Regions from separate parts of the Bradyrhizobium sp. 1200_D9_N1_1 genome, predicted to be linked through region 1. Evidence: riboswitches for the same ligand, from Rfam matches in the RefSeq annotation. Region 1 holds a riboswitch; the other holds the start of a gene.
The links. Region 1 has a riboswitch for cobalamin ahead of AB5K84_RS30705 (TonB-dependent receptor). Riboswitches for the same ligand answer to the same signal wherever they lie in the genome.
Positions count from the first base shown of each region.

Region 2: another riboswitch for cobalamin. It lies ahead of metE (5-methyltetrahydropteroyltriglutamate--homocysteine S-methyltransferase); the one in region 1 lies ahead of AB5K84_RS30705 (TonB-dependent receptor).

Region 1 is NZ_CP197226.1:6,366,860-6,375,766, forward strand. It holds gene AB5K84_RS30690 (MFS transporter) at 1-234, shown strand, start outside; gene AB5K84_RS30695 (amidase) at 215-1,582, shown strand; gene AB5K84_RS30700 (PepSY domain-containing protein) at 1,738-3,159, opposite strand; gene AB5K84_RS30705 (TonB-dependent receptor) at 3,172-5,520, opposite strand; cobalamin riboswitch at 5,634-5,835, opposite strand; gene AB5K84_RS30710 (histidine phosphatase family protein) at 5,908-6,480, shown strand; gene cobT (nicotinate-nucleotide--dimethylbenzimidazole phosphoribosyltransferase) at 6,487-7,539, opposite strand; gene cobF (precorrin-6A synthase (deacetylating)) at 7,550-8,299, opposite strand; gene AB5K84_RS30725 (energy-coupling factor ABC transporter permease) at 8,346-8,907, opposite strand, start outside.
Region 2 is NZ_CP197226.1:7,828,024-7,836,930, reverse strand. It holds gene AB5K84_RS37195 (carbonic anhydrase) at 289-1,032, opposite strand; gene AB5K84_RS37190 (thermonuclease family protein) at 1,041-1,754, opposite strand; gene AB5K84_RS37185 (hypothetical protein) at 2,889-3,614, opposite strand; gene AB5K84_RS37180 (hypothetical protein) at 3,960-4,250, opposite strand; cobalamin riboswitch at 4,602-4,803, shown strand; gene metE (5-methyltetrahydropteroyltriglutamate--homocysteine S-methyltransferase) at 4,905-7,250, shown strand.

The sequences.
Region 1 (8,907 bases):
TGGAACGGCGTCTTCATCGCCGAGATCGCGCGCCTCGCCCCGCAGGACCGGATCGGCGAGACCACCGGCGCGGTGCTGACCGCGTCCTATGCGGGCCTACTGGCGGCGCCGGCCGTGGTGTCGATCCTGGACGGTGTGGCCGGCCTTGGCGCGGCGTTCTTCGCCTTGGCCTGTCTTGCCCTCTGCGGCACATTGGCGCTGATGTGGGGAGGCCATGACAAAACCGACGCATAGTGCGCGCGAGATCGCAGCCGCCGTCACCGCCGGGCGGATGACCGCCGTCGACACGGCGAAGGCCGCCCTTGGCCGCATAGACGCCGCCAAGGCCTTGAACGCAGTGGTCACGACCGATCCCGCACGCACGCTGGCCGACGCGGCGGCGGTCGACGATCGCCTGCGTGCCGGCGAGACAATGCCGCTGGCCGGCGTCCCCATCCTCGTCAAGGACAACATCTGGGCCAGCGGCTGGCGCATCACGCAGGGCTCGCGCCTGTTCGCCGATTTCATCGCGCCACAGGATGCAATTGCGATCGAGCGCCTGCGCAAGGCCGGCGCGGTCATCGTCGGCATTGGCGCAACCTCCGAATTCGCCAGCAAGGGCGTCACGACATCGCCGCTGTACGGCCCGACGCGACATCCCCTCGATCCCGCGTTGACGCCGGGCGGCTCTTCGGGTGGACCCGCCACCGCCGTCGCAGCCGGCCTCGTGCCCCTCGCGATCGGCACCGATGCGGGCGGCTCCAGCCGCAGGCCGCCGGCCCATGTGGGCGTCGCCGGCTTCAAGCCGTCCTATGGCGCGATCCCCTATGGGCCCGGTTTCGCCGAGCCGTTCTTCGGCCTGTCGGTCATCGCGCCGATCGCCGCCGATGTTGCCGATATCGCGCTGGCGTTCGAAGCCATGGCCGGCGCCGATCCGCGCGATCCGGATGCAGCCGGCATTGCGCAAGAAGCCGAGGACATCGCCGGCCTTCGTATCGCCTTCTCACCGCGGCTCGGGCTCGACGTTGCGGTCGATGACGTTGTCGCCAACGGGCTCGTTTCCGCAGTCGCGCGTCTCTCCGCCGCAGGACTCAGCATCGCGCTGCGCGATCCCACCTGGCCGGCGGGTGCGACGGAAGAGGCCCTCATGCCGCTTCAGCACGCTGGCCTTGCCGCGCTCCATGGAGACGCTTTTCGCAAGGACCCGACTGTCTTCGACCCTGACATCGCCAGGCAGATCGAGCGAGGGCTGTCCTGGTCAGGCGCGGACGTCGCGGGTGCGCTGGTCGCGAGCGCCGCGATCGCCAATGCCTTCGCGGCCTTCTTCGCCGAGGTCGATCTGCTGCTGACGCCGACAGTCCCCTGCGTCGCCTGGCCGTTCACCCAGCTCGGACCCGACATGATCGGCGGCCGTGCAGCGAGCCCGCGCGCGCATGCGGTGTTCACGCCGTTCGTCAATCACGCCCGCCTGCCGGCGATTTCACTTCCCTGCGGCACCGACGCCCGCGGGCTTCCATTCGGCCTCCAGATCATCGCCCGGCGCGGCCAGGACCGCACGCTGCTGCGCGCCGCGCGGCATATCGAGGCGCAGTTGCAGGCGTAGCTTTGCGAGATCGCGACGATTTCGGAATAGTCGCAATATACCCCTGTTTTGCCCGACGGGTCAAATCGCGCCGATGCCTGCGTAAGCCGTTGATTCCACTATCACCGGCTACTGTGCATGGGGTTGTTTTCGCACTTTTTGTTTGATCGGACGTCCTAGCTGACGAAAGACAGACGCAACCGCCACCAGCCGATGACGATGCCGGTGATGGAGAACACCAGTCCGAGCGCGCAGAGGCCCACGATCAGGACATCGCGCAAACGCGGATGCGCCTGCAGGACTGGAAAATCTAGCGTGTGCAGCGCGCCGTAGAACCAGCGATAGGCTCGCCGCGACGCATCCAGCCTTTGCAGCACACGGCCGTCGGCGCTGTCGATGTCGAACCAGAGGCCGCCGCAGCGGGAACGGTAGACGGGTCCACCGGGAACGACGGACTGCGCGGGATAATCGTCGCTATCCGCGAGAATAGACGGCGCATTGCAGGCTGTCGCAAGCTTCGTCACCATGCTCCCGATCACCCGCGCACTGACGATCGGCGCCTCCTCACTGTCGGGCCCAACCACAACCTGTTTCTCGAGACCAATCCGCTCGCGTCGATAGAGGCTGCCGTCAACGGCAAACCATTCGACCTCTCGGGCCGAGGGCGATATTCGCTTCCGTTCCGCCGATGGGGCGGTCGTCCAGTCCGGCGATGCATCGATCACGCCGGCTTCGGCCGGGGTCAGCTGCCCTCGCGAGAACAGCCGGCCGTGATCCATGGAGAGCCATCCACTGAAGATCCACGTCAGCACGAAGACGGTCGCCACGAGGCCGATGATATGATGAAGGGCGTGCCAGCCGCGATAAGGCGAGGAGATCCGGTATCTTCGCATCCTGGACCGCACGATTCCGAGCACTGCACCCAGCATGGCTGCAATCAGCGCCAACAGCGACAGCGTCCAGACCACGCCGTCCCACAGCGCCCAGTTGCTCCTGAGGACCGTCGGATAGATCCAGTGCAGGACGCTGCCGACGAGGTTCCAGCCGCGCTCGCTTCGCGTCGTATCCAGCACAACCTCGCCGGTGCGCGACGAGACGTAGAGCTCCGTTCCGGCCGCATCTCCGAGGGCCACGCGAAACAAGGGCCGGTGACGATCAAAGCCGTTCGGCACGCTCCACTGGTCGTAGTCCGCCTGCGCAACGACAGCCGCATGCGCGGCATCGAGCCCGCGTTGGCGCGCATGCACCTGCGCGATGGCGAGCGCGGCCTCGGGCGACCGCACCGATGCATCCTGTCCGTCTGTCGCGCGAACCGCGCGAAGGTGCGAGGACCCCGACACGACATAGACCGGCCCATCGCTCCGCTGAATCAGGCGCAGGCGCGTAGCATCGGCGATGCCGCTCGCGGCCACGGCATCGGCAACGCCGATCCTCACCTCCGTACGATCCACCGGCGCGAGACCGGCAATCCGCTCTGCTTCCGTCAGCGATGGAAACGGAACGAAGTGCATCACGATTCCCGTCGCGAACCACATCGCGAACAGCAGGCAGAACGCGATCCCGAGCCAGCGATGCAGCAGGACGATCGCGCCCATCATGTGGTCAGCGCCCTACCATTTGAATGCGGCCGAGAGTTCATAGGTTCGCGGCGCGCCCAGCAAGATCTGGTCGGGATAGAACGGATCGCCCCATATCGCGTAGCGCTTGTCGGCGATGTTGCGCACGCGGAAGGTCAGGCGAGCCTGATCGACCGCGTTGAATACCGTCTTGGGAATGTCGACGAAGGCATAGACGTCGGCGACGGTATACGCCTTCATCGTCACCGTGTTGGCATCGGTATTGTAGCGGTCGCCGACATGACGGCCGGTGATGCCGACTTCAACCGGCCACGGCGTGAAGAAGCGGTACGAGGCGCCAGCATTGGCAACGATGCGCGGCACGTTCGGCGGCGTGTTGCCCGAGAACGATCCGCCGACGAAATTGTAGTCGGCATAGCGCGCATCGACATAAGCGATGTTGCCCCACAGCCGAAGGGGCTCGATCGGCCGCACCGAGGCGGCGAGCTCGACGCCCTTCGACTCCTGCCGTCCCGCAATATTGAGCGCCTGCCCGCCGGCCGCCGCATAGACGTTCTTGCGCAGGATGTCGTAGGCCGAGAACGACCACTCCGCCCGGTTGTCCCAGAACAGGTGCTTGACGCCGGTCTCGTAGGTCCGCGCGGTCGTGAGGTCCAGCGGCTGGGTCGGCAGCAGCAGGAAGATGTTGTTGGCGGAGATATCAGCGCCGGTCGCGTACTGGCTGAAGAAGGTGAGGCCCGGAACGGCCTCCCAGGTGTAGCCGATGCGTCCCGTCACCGGCGCCCAGTCCTTGGTGAACGGAAAGCCCGCGTTCACCAGACCGTTCTCGTCGGTCGAGTTGCGGTCGAGCCCGATATGCTCGACGCGCAGCCCGCCGATCAGCGCGAAGGTCCGCGTCAGCTTCAGCCGGTCCTCGAACGACAGCGCCTCGTTGTCGATGCGCGCGGTCTGCTGCTTGGTCGCGAGCAGTCCGTAATAGCCACGATCGAAATCGACCAGCGGAACATAGTCGTTCGGGAATTTCGCCGCGCCTGGCCTGACGAAGTCGAGATAGCTCGACGACAGCGTCGTGACCAGCCGGTTGTCGAAGCCTGCGATGTTCGTGTCCCAGATCAGGTCGGTGATATTGCCGACAAGGCGCTGGCTGTGCGCGACATAGAAGCGCTCGCGATACACTTGGTTTTTCGTGGAATCGAACGCCTCGATCTCGTTGTTGAACCACGACCGCTCCGCGCCGTAGCCATAGGCCTGACTCTTCAGCGTCAGGTCCGGCGCCAGTTTCAGCTCGAAGCCGCCGCGCAACCAGACCTCTTGCGCTACGTTTCGGTTGTCGAGAACGTTGTAGTTGGTGTTGAAGGTGCGGTCATCGATCGTGACGGCCCCGAGGTCGGTCCTGTTGAAGTAGGTGCCGGAAACAATCCCCGTCGTCGCATGCGAGCCGCTGAAAGCGATCGGCACCAGCGGCGCGCCCCAATAGGCCTTCCCGCGATCCTCGCGGTACTCGATCGCACCCCAGACCTTGAGGCTGTCGGAGATGCGGTAGTTGAGCTGGCCGGACACGTCGAGCGTCTTGGTGTTGGTGTCGTCGACAAAGCCGTTGAGCGAGGAGCGGCTGATGTCGAAGCGGTAGTCGAGGCCCTGAACGTTGGTGCTGCCGCCCGAGCCGTAATGCGCGCGGAACGAGTTCAGGGAGTCGTACGAGAAGTCTGCCTCGTTGCGGATCGCTCCGGTGTGCGGCTGCTTGGTGACGAGGTTGATCGAGCCGCCGGCGGCGCCCTCGCCCGAGATCAGCGAGGCCGGGCCCTTCAGGAATTCGACGGCCTCCAGATTGGCGGTGTCCATGATCCGCGAGGTCATGTTCTGCGGGCCGATCTTGATGCCGTTGTAGAGCGTGTTGATCTGGCTGTTGGTGAAGCCGCGCATCGAGAAGCCCGCCGGCTCCCCCGGCGCGTCGCCGGAGGTGACGCCGACTGCGCCCTGCGCCACCTCGGACACGGTGCGATAGCCCTGCTCGCGCATGGTCTCGGCCGAGATCACCTCGACGGTCGCGGGCGTCTCGCGCACGGTGAGGCCGAGACGCGAGGCGCTCTCAGCCACCGCATTGCTGTTGAGCGGCGTTGGCGCCCCCGCGGCCGGCACGGCGGGCTTGGGCGCCGCCGATGCGACCACTGGCCTGCGTGCTGCTGCGCGGCGCGCACTCTGCGCGTCCCGGGCAGCCGGCTTGGCCGGCTTGCGGGACTGGGCGGGCGACACCTCGACAGGCGGCAGCGGTTCGCGGACCTGCTGCGCCAGCGCGGCGGGCAGGTCGGCGACTGTAAACGACGTGAGAGCAGCAGAGGCGAGCAGGAATCGGCGCGATCGTACAATACGGATGGAAGACACAGCGGGACCTCGGTATGACGTCAGTGGCACGTCACAGCGAACGAGGTCTCACCCTGGGCTTGTCAGCCCTCCGATGAAGCCGAATGTCTGTACTCCCCGACCGACATCTTCGCGTGTGACCACGGCTGACGGCAGGTCTCCTGGCTCGCGGGTCGTCACCACTTCGTCGCCTTCCCGGGACCGAGGACCCAGTGGCTTCTGACGAAGGATTATCCGCTTACAGTTGCGGGGGCAGCCGCGGCATTGGGGAAACATCCCCGCACCGCATTCCCTTTTCATCCCCTCTCGGGGGAACCCGTCGCGAGCATCTAGGATTACGATCGAGACAGAGTCAATGTGGCAGTTGCGGCGTTATTGCCACAGCGACCAACTTCCTTGGAGATAAGCATGGAAGGCGAGACCTTCCTCTGGCTGATACGCCATGCACCCGTCGACGGCGTCGCGGGGACGATTCACGCGCCGGACGCGCCCGCCGATCTCGGCGATCGCGCGCAACTGCAGGCGTTGCGGCAGCGCCTGCCGCGGGACTCTGCGAGCTATGCCAGCCCGTCGCGGCGCACGGTCGAGACGGCGCGCGCGCTGGGGCTCGAACCGGATCTGGTGGGCAACTTCAGCGAACAGGATTTCGGCGACTGGACCGGCCGGCGACATGACGAACTCGCCGCGAGCGGCGGCGAAGCCTATGCGCAATTCTGGGGCGATCCGGCGCACGCGCGGCCACCGGGAGGTGAAAGCTTTGAGGATCAGGTCGCGCGCGTCCGGCATGGGCTGTCACGGATCGGAGCCGGGCCAGCTACGCTCGTCGTGCATTCCGGCACAATCCGCGCCGCACTGTGCATCGCGCTGGATCTTGCGCCGCAATCCGCCTTGCGCTTCGTGATCGATCCGCTGTCGCTGACCAGGATCGACCGGCTCGCGACCGGCTGGCGCGTCGTGTCGGTCAATCAGCGCGTGGTGTGAGCCGGATCAGGCCGGGCGATCCGGCACATTGGCCTGCGCGAACGTCGCCATGCCGTTGTGAAGCGCACAGGCCGATCGCACCAGCGGCAGCGCGATGGCGGCGCCCGATCCCTCGCCGAGCCTGAGATCGAGGCTGATCAGCGGCTGCACGTTCAGTGCGCGAAGCACCAGCCGATGCCCCTGCTCCGCCGATTGATGCGAGGGCAGCAGGAAAGGCTGGCACGACGGATTGAGGCGCACGGCCGCCAGCGCCGCGACCGACACGATGAAGCCGTCGATCAATACGGGAATGCGGCGCTGCGCGGCCGCAATGATGGCCCCGCAGATGGCCGCGATCTCGAGGCCGCCGACGGCGCACAGGATTTTTTCGGGCGATGCAGCCGCAACGCCATGACGCACAATCGCGGCATCGATCACGCGCGCCTTGTGCGCACGGCCGGCGGCATCGACGCCGGTGCCGCTGCCCGCGATTTCCTCGGCGCTCACGCCGAGCAGACTCGCCGCGATCGCCGCCGAGGTCGTGGTGTTGCCGATGCCCATCTCGCCGAAGATCAGAAGATCGGGCTGGCTGGCTGCCGCGCGCGCAACCGCACGCTCGCCGGCCTCGAAGGCGAAGGCCAGCTCTGCAAGCGTGAGCGCAGCCTCGACGCTGAAATCGCGCGTGCCATGGCGCGGCCTGTCGGTGACGATGCCTATCATCTCGTCTTGCGACAGCGTGCCGGCGTCAACGACTTCCAGGTGCGAACCCAACTCGCGCGCCAGCACCGAGATCGCGGCGCCGCCCGAAGCAAAATTTGCCATCATCGCGATGGTCACGGCTTGCGGATAGGCCGACACGCCTTGCGCAACGATGCCGTGGTCGCCCGCGAAGATGATGATCGGCACGCGTGCCGCGCGTGGCTGCTCGGTCGCTTGCAGGCCCGCGAGCTCGATCGCGAGTTGCTCGAGCCGGCCGAGCGCGCCGGTCGGCTTCGTCAGTTGCGCCTGCCGCACGATCGCCGCGTCGCGATGGACCGCGGAGATTTCGGGGCACTTATGGTAGACCCATTCGGGGAGCATGCTGCCTCGCTTACGGCCTGCGCTTGAGGATGTAGCAGTCCATGATCCAGCCGTGCCGCTCGCGCGCCTCCTGCCGCAGCGCGGCGATGCGCGGGCCCACCTCGGCCAGCGCGCCGGACATGATGATCTGATCGGGCATGCCGAGATAGGCGCCCCACCAGATCTGGAGCCCGACCGGATCGAGCGACTGAAACGCCGTGCCGCCATCGAGCATCACGACCACGGTGTCTGCGCTTACCGGCCAGCCGCCTTCACGCAAGCGGCGGCCTGTCGTGACCAGAAAGGGCTCGCCGATGTCGTTGAGCGGCAGCGCATGCGCCGCGCACAACGCCTGGATCGAAGTGATGCCGGGGATGACCTCGATCTCCGGCAAGGGATCGAGCCGGCCCGCAATGCGCAGCGAGGAATCGTAGAGCGACGGATCGCCCCAGATTAGCAGCGCGACCCTGCCATCCCCTTCGAGATGGCTCGTGATGGTCTGCGACCATTTCGCGGCGACCGCATCGTGCCAATCGTCCACGCCCTTGCGGTAGTCCGCCTCGCCTGCGTCGCGCACGGGAAGATCGAACTCGGCGATGCGCGTGTTGTCGCTGGTCAGCACATCCGCGCAGATCGTCCGCCTGAGATCGGCGAGATCGGACTTTGCGCTCCCCTTGCGCGGGATCAGAACGAGATCGGCTGCGTTGATGGCGCGGGTCGCGGCGTGCGTGAGCTGCTCGGGATCGCCGCAACCGATGCCTATCAGGGAGAGCGCGAGCATCGTGTTCGCGAAGGGCGGCCATGACGGCCGCCCTTTCGCTTGTCTCTCAGGCCGCGTTGTGCAGGCGCGGGGTGACGAGGCCGGGCGCGGTGACGCCGCGCAGCGACTTCGCCAGCGCCAGCACGGCGAGATCGGCCAGCGGCTCGATCACGATGACGAGCGCATAGGAGGCCGCGAAAGTCGCGATGTTGACGAGGTTGGTCATGGCAAAACCGGAGCCATAGAGCGCCCAGAACGCCACCCAGCCGATGACGCCGGCCTGATAGGTCGTCGAAAGCGCCAGCGCCTGGCGATACCTGAGATCGACATAGGCGGTGTTGCGGGCAATGATCCGCGTGGCGATCGCCTGGATCGCGAACAGCGGCACCAGCAGCGTGGTGACGTTCATGCCGTATTGCGGCAGGTCGGCCGGCTCGAAGAGCACGCCCTGGAACAGCAGGCCGAGCGCGAGGCCGAAGGCCGCGGGCGCAGCACCGAACAGCAGGAACAAGGTCGAGCCGAGGATGAAGTGCACTTCGGACACGCCGACCGGGAAGTGCGGCAGGATCTCGAAGAAGGTGAACACGAGGCCCGTGGTGGCGAGTGTCCGCGCCGCGAACGACGTGATG
Region 2 (8,907 bases), 1.5 Mb from region 1:
CTATCTGCTACCGGAACCACGCTATTGGGTTTGCAACTCAATATGGAGGCATGAACGCTGTCGGACGCGTTAGGTGCGTTTCTTGATGCTCGCCGCGTGTTGCTAACATGAGTAGGTAGAACATGAGGAGAATCAAGACGCCACGCATACCGAAGGACTTCCCGAAGTGATCATTATTATGGAGCGGATGGTATCCGGGGCATTTGTCGCAGACGGTGGACCAAACAGCGGAACGGAAGGGCCGTATCACACGGCAGATGATTCGCCTCGGGTGTGAATGTGCTAGCGTCAGCTGACAATATCGACCTTACCGGTGCCGATCCGATACAGGCCTCCGACGACTTTCAGCCGGTTCTGCTCAACTGCAGCCGTCAGAATCGGGCCCGTCGATCTGAGTTTGTTCACATTGTCGATCACATTTTTTCGGGTTGCGTGGGCGGATATATCGCCGGCTTGCCCTAGAGATGCGTTCACCGCGGGAGCAAGTGCGGTCACCAGGGATGAAATGTGCCCTGGCGGCGGCTTATCTTGATGGAGCGACTTGATCGTAGCGTCTATCGCGCCGCAATGATCGTGGCCTAGTACGAGGATTAGCGGCGTGTTCAGTACTGCGACCGCATATTCCATACTGGCGAGCGTATCATCATTAGCGAAGTTGCCGGCGACGCGGCAGACAAACAGATCACCGAGCCCGCTGTCGAACACAAGTTCGGGCGCCACGCGAGAGTCGGCGCAGCTCAAAACCGCCGCATATGGATTTTGGCCTTCGACCAAAGCCGAACGCTCGCGCCTGAAATCGTCGGCTCGCGATGTACCCTGGACATAACGATCGTTTCCCATCAGCAGCCGCTTCAGGGCAGCATCTGGCGACAGCAGGTTATCTGGCTTGGGCGTGCCTTTTGCTTCCCTTGCATCGGCAATTTTATTGCCGAATCGTAGGAAAACTGTCGAAGCAGCAAACAACAACAGCGAACGGCGCGAACGCGCAGTGCTGGTTAAATGGTTCATATTTGGAGAATTGGCTGCATGCATGTGTCGCCTCATCGCACGGCCTTACGCCACCCGGTGGCTTCGGCTTCCGCTTCGCTACAAAGCCAGCGTTCGCTGCGCTTCTTCGTCATATCGATTAGTTCGTAGCTGGCTTGCCCTGGCAGGTGATAAATCCGCTCGCCGCTGCGCTCGACAGTGCCTTTTATCAGGCACTCGGGGGACGGTGGTTCCGACAGCAGGACTGATCCGAGCAGTACTTCCTGCGCGTCGATCGGAACCGACCACGCGCCGATGATCATCGTGCCCTTATTGCGGCGAGGCCAGTCCCACGGAGCGATGAACGCTCCCGACCACAGTCCGGCATGGGCTGTGCTTGCCGACAACTCATAGACAGCGTGAGATGCAGCAGCCGATAGTGCCCAGCCCGAGCGTACCATCCAGACATTCACATTCTCGCCTTCGATGAAGCAGTTACCGAGGGCTCGTCTGTACTCATCGACTCTCTGGGTGTGACAATCCCAGGTTCGCCCATTTGAATGCTTGATAAGCTCGTCGCGAGCAGCTACGCCGCAGGCCCATTTGCGACCGTTGGTGTCGAGACAAATCTGGTCCGTCTCAGGAGCTTCGATGCCTGAGAGCCGAACGTTGGTTTTCTCGATCTCGATCGTATTGCCGTCGAGGATGCGCGGAGCACCGCTGAGCGTCGCGGCGCAGACCGGAGATGTGACGAGAGCGAGCAATGCGAACATAATTCCGCGGTTCACCGACAATAACCTTTCGCTCCTGATCCACGTTTCACGCACGATACGGTGCCGATACATTCGACTGCTTGACAGCATTATGTGCGTTATTCCGCCGGCATTTCCGAGCGCTCTATGAGCGCTTCGCCGGAACGCGAACCTACGGCCTGACGCTGCGTAAGGATCAAGTGATTTCTTCGGGGCGGGCGGCGGTATTCTTCGAGCATCGGCTCTCTCACTAGGACCGCGCTGTACCCTCCACCTGAGGGGGAAATCCTCGCGGGCGGGCCGAACGGGCGATGCTGAACAAACCCGAACCCCGGAATGTTGTGTTTTGCAAAAAAGGAGACCGACTATGAAGCGCCGGCGCTCGCGGTGGAGTCAGGCGTTGAGGAGCAACCTTGTTCTGGTCGGCCACGGCTCCCAGCGGCAATCTTGCCGCTGCCGACGGTTCTGCGATGAAATTTCGCATTTCACACGAAAAGATGTGAAAAATCTTGTCTGGCTCGCTCTGACCGATTTAGAAGAAGACGCAATGGAGTTCAGCGTAGACGCCCGCGCATAACTTAGCTCCTTGCGCGAGCAAACCGCGCAAATCCGATGCCTTTTCCGCCCGGCAGGATGATCGTTGATGTCGACCAGGGCAGGTGGAGCACAGTTATAGAAGTGTTTTCCATGCTTCGAAATCCGGATCTATGACGTGCAGACGAATGGGTGCCAGATAAGCTAGGGCCGAGCCAGTCTGGTCCTCGACGTTCTTGCGTACGGCTCTGAGCTTCCCGGTCTGCACGCTCCGAAATGCGCAAGCGCCCAGCGGTATGCTGGGTTGCTACCGGTGAACGGTTTCCGGTAACTTCCTCGCCGGCTTCGTCTCAGCACTCATTTCCTGGTGCCTTCGACGTTGCTACGCAAACTGATGTCCTCACACCGGGTGGAGTGAAGGCGGGAAAACCACATCTCGCAAGCTCGTGCGCGCCGCTGACACTAGGCGGAACAAACGGAATCGCGCGGCCCGACCTTCTTGCGACGGGACGGACTGCTGCGAGAAAGGCACCCGGACCGTTGCGGATGCTAAAACAAAGCAAGTGTAGAGCGCGTATGTCTTGCAATAGGTTCGAGGCGCTCCGCCACTGCGGCAAGATGTTGCTCTGCGGCGGTTTACTCAGGCCTTGGCTCTCCTAAGTCTTCCTCTTCTTTTGGCTCGGTGCGTTGGAACCAGGAGCCAGGGGGAAATTTCGCGATGCGTTTGGCAAAGGAGGATTGTGGCTCCCAATCCTGTCCTTCTCTCTTCTCGAAAGTGATGACCCCGTTGTGTGTAAAATAACGTGGTCCTTGGATACTACAATTCACCAAGAGCAGAACGCGCCACACGCCACCCTTCTCGGCCGGTTTATCATTCCGCTTCGGTAAGTAGTCCACTCCAACTGGTTCAATGATAGTGCAGCGGCCCTGCCGCAGAAGATCGCCGAGCCGGCCTTGCGGGGTAGTCACAAAGTTGAAGTTGGCCGGATCATGCAGAAAGCGAAGATTTGCGTCCCTTTCGCCATCTGCGACTTCACTGGCGATTAGGGAGAGCGCCAGGGCGCGCCAGCCCAATTCCATCGGCTTCGCATAAGTCGACGCAAGTTCAAGCGTGCCGTCGAGGGCGATCTTCCAGGCGATAACGTACTGTTCGTCCGATTTGTTGTCCCGGTGTCTGGTCCACGAAACGAAAATAAAGTCGTTTTGGCCAAGTTCAACAACGCCCCACATTTGAGGCACGAACTGTGCCACCTTCGAGACATTGGAGATAATTTGTTCTATCGTCTCACCATCTTGCGCTCGCCAAGTTGACTTCAGTCGTTCGACAAGGGGACTGTCGCTGGCCCGAATATTATTGCTCATGGCAGCCGGCCAGGCGAGGCAGATTAAAAATCCGACCACGCTAAGCCATAGCGCGGGTCTTCCAGGCATTCTCTTCATAACCCTCGGCCTATCGCGTTTCATCCAAATATCTTGTGAAGCAGGCAACCTCGAACCTGCTATGCCATCGCAAGAAGTTTACGGGGATGCACCCGCTAGCTGTCCCGCGCGAGCAGGCGCTCCCCTCTATGTCATGCGCAGCTAACTTCCCCGGCAGCGACTGCGTCAATTGGCTGAGCTGGACCTGCCCAGAGGAGGAGACTGGGCATTCCGAGGGTCTGCATTCTTCGTGCCAGGCAATAGGCGGAAAATTTCACGGAGTTTGTGTCACTCTTGTCGACTTTCCGACCTTTGCATGTTTTCGATGTTTCTGTTTGGCGTATCCGCCGCAGCTTGTGCATCCATGTCCCGCACCGGATATTTAGCAGAAGAGTTGAACGCCTCGATGCCGGATGCCTGTGGACGGAAGTGGGTTTGCCGCCATTGAGCTGTGTGGTTCGCTATCGTGCCGCCCGCGTTCGAGCTGCGTGATTGCCAAGCACCAAGCCGGCTTGATCCCAGCTCTGAAGTCTGGGTGGCACGCAAATCAACCCCTCGCCAGTTGCTAAATTTCGCCACGTGCCTTGGCCTATTCGCCGCAGATCCTTTAGTTGAGCGAAGAGCTGGCTAGCTGAGGTGCTGGGCGAACCTCTGGAAATCGCAAAGCCGCATTGAAAGCGCTCTGATATAACGTCGGTACTCCCGCCGGCAGGCTGCTTCTGTCCCTTTCATCAATTTAGCGTGCGGCTCCGCCTCAAGGCAGCTCCGATGCTTATCCGGCATCTGAGAAGGATATGTCTGATTATGACATCTCTGATGAGAGAATGTTTCTAGATGGTGAAGTCACAGAGATGCACGGTCATTCGGCTAGCGGATGTCGCAGATTAGCTTGCACATAATCTGAGAGGTTGACGGAAGAGTTCTCCTGCCGATAATCCAAGTCGTCGAGGTTCTCCGGTTCCCATTGATCCGGAGCTAAGAGGGAAGCCGGTGCAAATGCCGGCTCTGCCCCCGCAACTGTGAGCGGCGAGCCGCTGTCCGACGATGTCGCTGAAGCCTGCACGGCTTCGGGAAGGCCGGACAGCAGCGATGACCAGCAAGCCAGGAGACCGGCCCCGACAATATATTGGTCCACGGGCGGGGTGTCTCGGTGGTGCGCCAAGCAGCCGTCGCACGCGCGACTTCTCCTGCCTGCGTCCGCCATGGCCTTTGTCCCCAACAGGGGTTAACGCTATGTCTCCTCTCTCTCTTCCAGTTGCTACGCTCGGAACGCCACGCATCGGCCCAAGGCGTGAGCTCAAGCTCGCTCTAGAAAGCTACTGGGCTGGAAAGATTAGTGAACAGCAGTTGCACGAAGACGCATTCGGCCTACGCGCAGCGAACTGGGCTCGTCAAAAATCGCTCGGCGTCACGATCATTCCGTCAAACGACTTCTCGCTGTATGATCAGGTGCTCGATACAAGCGTCATGGTTGGCGCAATCCCGGAGATCTACGCCGCGAACGGAGAATCCGTTTCGCTCCAAACGTACTTCGCCATGGCCCGCGGATCGCAATGCGGCGAGCAGGATGCGAGTTGCGCCCAGAGCCCGCGGGGATCTGGCGTGCCCGCGCAGGAAATGACCAAGTGGTTCGATACCAACTACCACTACATGGTTCCTGAGTTTTACCGGGGACAGGCGTTCAGACTGTGCTCTCGCAAACCCGTCGAAGAGTATGAGGAAGCGAGGGCTCTTGGCTTTCAGACCCGCCCTGTCCTGATCGGGCCGGTCACATTTTTAAAGCTCGGCAAGAGTACCGATAGTGCGTTCCAGCCCCTCTCTCTCCTCGATGATCTGATACCCGTCTATATCGACCTTCTGCATGAATTAGCCAAACGAGGGGCAAGTTGGGTTCAGTTTGACGAGCCCTGCCTGGTCCTTGATCTGGATGAGGCGGCGCGAAATTCGTTGCTGCACGCCTATAACCGGTTCGCAAAGGAGGGACCCGCTATCAAGATCATGCTTGCGAGCTATTTCGGCGCCCTAGGCGACAATCTGGATACTGCCTTGAGCCTGCCAATTTCCGGTCTGCACGTCGATTTGGTTCGAGCGCCAGAACTATTGGATCAGATCGTTGCTGACGGCCGAAGTGATCTCGTCATGTCGCTCGGTGTCATCGACGGCCGGAATGTGTGGCGGTCGAACTTGCCGTCGCTCCGTCAGCGGCTGAAGCCCTCGATTGCGAAGCTTGGCAGGCACCGTGTACAGCTCGCTCCATCCTGCTCGCTGCTTCACGTGCCGGTCGATGTTGAACTCGAGACCGGGCTCGCGTCCGACGTCAAGAGCTGGCTTGCTTTCTCGGTTCAGAAGATGCGTGAGCTTGCGATCCTGGCGCGGGTACTCGCAGGCGACCAGAATGTTGGGCTAGCTCTTGCCGAGTCGGAATGCGCTGCGACTGCCCGCCGGACCTCGCCGAAGATCCATAATGCCAACGTCGCTGTCCGAATGAGGGCGATCGATCAGACGATGCGCCAGCGCGCCACCCCGTTTGCCCGTCGTTCCGAGATCCAAAGGGAACGCTTTGGACTACCGGCTTTTCCCACCACGACGATAGGATCGTTTCCGCAGACCACAGCGGTGCGAAATGCTCGCGCGGCGCATGCGCGAGGTGCGATGAGCGAGGAGCAATACGACAGGTTCCTCAAAGAGGAGATAGCCCGCGCCGTACGTTGGCAGGAGGACATCGGTCTTGACGTCCTCGTTCATGGCGAATTCGAGCGTAATGACATGGTGCAGTACTTCAGCGAGCAACTCGCCGGCTTCGCATTTACAAGGAATGGATGGGTTCAGTCCTATGGTTCGCGCTGCGTTAGGCCCCCGATCCTGTTTGGCGATGTAGTGCGGCCGAAGCCGATCACCGTGGAATGGTGGCGCTACGCGCAATCACTAACTAGTAAGCCGATGAAGGCGATGTTGACCGGACCGGTGACGATCCTGAACTGGTCGTTTGTTCGCGATGATATTCCTAGAAGCGAGGTCTGCCGTCAGCTTGCGCTCGCGATGCGCGATGAAGTCCGCGATCTCGAGAATGCCGGTGCGGCGATGATACAGATCGACGAAGCTGCACTTCGCGAAGGATTGCCATTGCGCCGGTCGGACTGGAAGGCATATCTCGATTGGGCCGGAGATTGCTTCCGCATCTGCTCATCGGGCGTTACCGATCAAACGCAAATCCATACACATATGTGCTACTCAGAGTTTAACGACATCATCGGTGCGATCGCTGCAATGGATGCGGATGTCATTTCAATCGAGACGTCGCGATCGAAAATGGAGCTGCTGGATGCGTTCAGGAGGTACGAATATCCAAATCAAATCGGACCGGGCGTGTACGACATTCACTCTCCGCGCGTTCCCGAGACGGACGAAATGAAGGAGCTGATCGTGCTAGCTCGGACGCGCTTGCAGGATTCTCAGCTCTGGGTCAATCCGGACTGCGGCCTAAAAACGCGCAAATGGGAGGAGGTTCGGCCTGCGCTCGCCAACATGGTCGCTGCCGCGCGCGAACTGCGCGCTGCATCCGATCCGCAAATCCGTTGATCCCGAGCTCCGGTCTGTTCTCGACAAAGCTAATTGGGTTATGGTGATTTACGCTTTCCACATTATCGAGGCTATCCTTGCCGCTGACAAAATGCCCGGTCCACTTCGTGGACCGGGGAAGGTACGGTCTCGGAGAAAAGATGGTGACGCGTTACGCTAGTTTCGTCGGCCGCGGGAGAATTGCCGGCTGCTCGATCAAGGCGACGACATTCGCCGAAAATCTGCGACCCATTCAAGCAGAAGTGCCGCAGCTCAATCATGCCATGGTACGCGGCCGTCTAGGCTGTGATTTGTCGCTCATGGGCACGTTGGCAACGGCCGCGACAGCAATGAGAAAACTAATGCTTGACGGACACCGCAAGGCACCGGCGCGGATTCGGTCCGCTCGGAGATGCCGTCAGGCTCCCTCAATCAATCCACGCTAGATAGTTTCCGAAGAGAGGACGTCAAAGGCACTCCGTACCCCAACTCACGCCAATCCATTTGGAATAACGGCTATCCGGGCCAGATACGCCAATGCGTTGGCCGCACAGCGATTTGCTCTCCGGTATTCGCGTTGATCCATCCGCCGAAGATCCGGCGGCAAGGAAAGACCACCCGGTGAATTGAATTACCCTCGATCACGGCAATCTCCAGATCCTGATCGAAGGGCGGCGCCTTTCCAAGCTGCTCCCATGTCAGATCATTAGATGCTGGGCGGTGTTCATAGCTGCGGGGTGACAAATTCAGATAACCTTGTTAACACCGCGCACATCGCTTGGGTTCTGCGCGGACGGGCCCAAGCCGATAACGTTCGGATGGCCCGCGTTCTCGATCGCGTCAGCCGCGGCGGAGGGCTATCGGCCATGCGCTGTTGTGACGAAACATGATCCGCTCGCGAACTGAAATATTTAGATCTGCGCCACGAAACGACATCTGAGCTTTGGTCGAATTGATTTGGATCAGCTCAAGGCCTCGGCCGTTGATATTTGTAGCTGTGCTGCACAAGTTAGACTGGACTCCAACTCCAGTAATCCGGCCCGGAGCAGGGTAAATGGTCCGGCCGTCTGTCATATCACGTCCCTTGTTGGTGAGACACATCTCCTTATCCTCCGGCGTCATCGTGTTGGTTGTGTGTGGGGGGCCTCCCTCACGCGCGCATTTTCTTAACACCGTTAGATGGGCGGCATCGCTCTGAGCCCATAGCAGGGCCGTCCCGCAGGCCGATAAAGTAGATGCCGTCGCAAGTCGGCGCAATTTATCATGTGGCCGGTCATTGGCCGCCGCGCGGCTGCGGCTGCGTCTGGTAGCAGTCCTAGGAACGGCAGCGGGTACCCGGGCAAGAAAGCATCATGGGCGTCAAGCATTTCGGTCCGCCGTGCGTCTGACCTTACTAGAAGACCACTTCTATCAGAGGCAGCCGCTGCAGCATTGATGCTTGTCAAAAAGTTGTGCGCGTCCGGGATCGGAGGCTCGTGACCGCTACCAGCCGCAGACGCTCGTCGACATGTTCCGAACTCGCGCTTCAGCCAGCGCCTCGCGTTCTCTGCAACAGACCAACGCGTTGAATTGAGGTGCAACCCACGCCCATGGCTAGGACAACTTTTCGCCATTGCTCCGTGCACGCCGACGGTCAATTGATGCTTCGCCTTTCACTCGGTCGCCTTGCCGGGCGCTG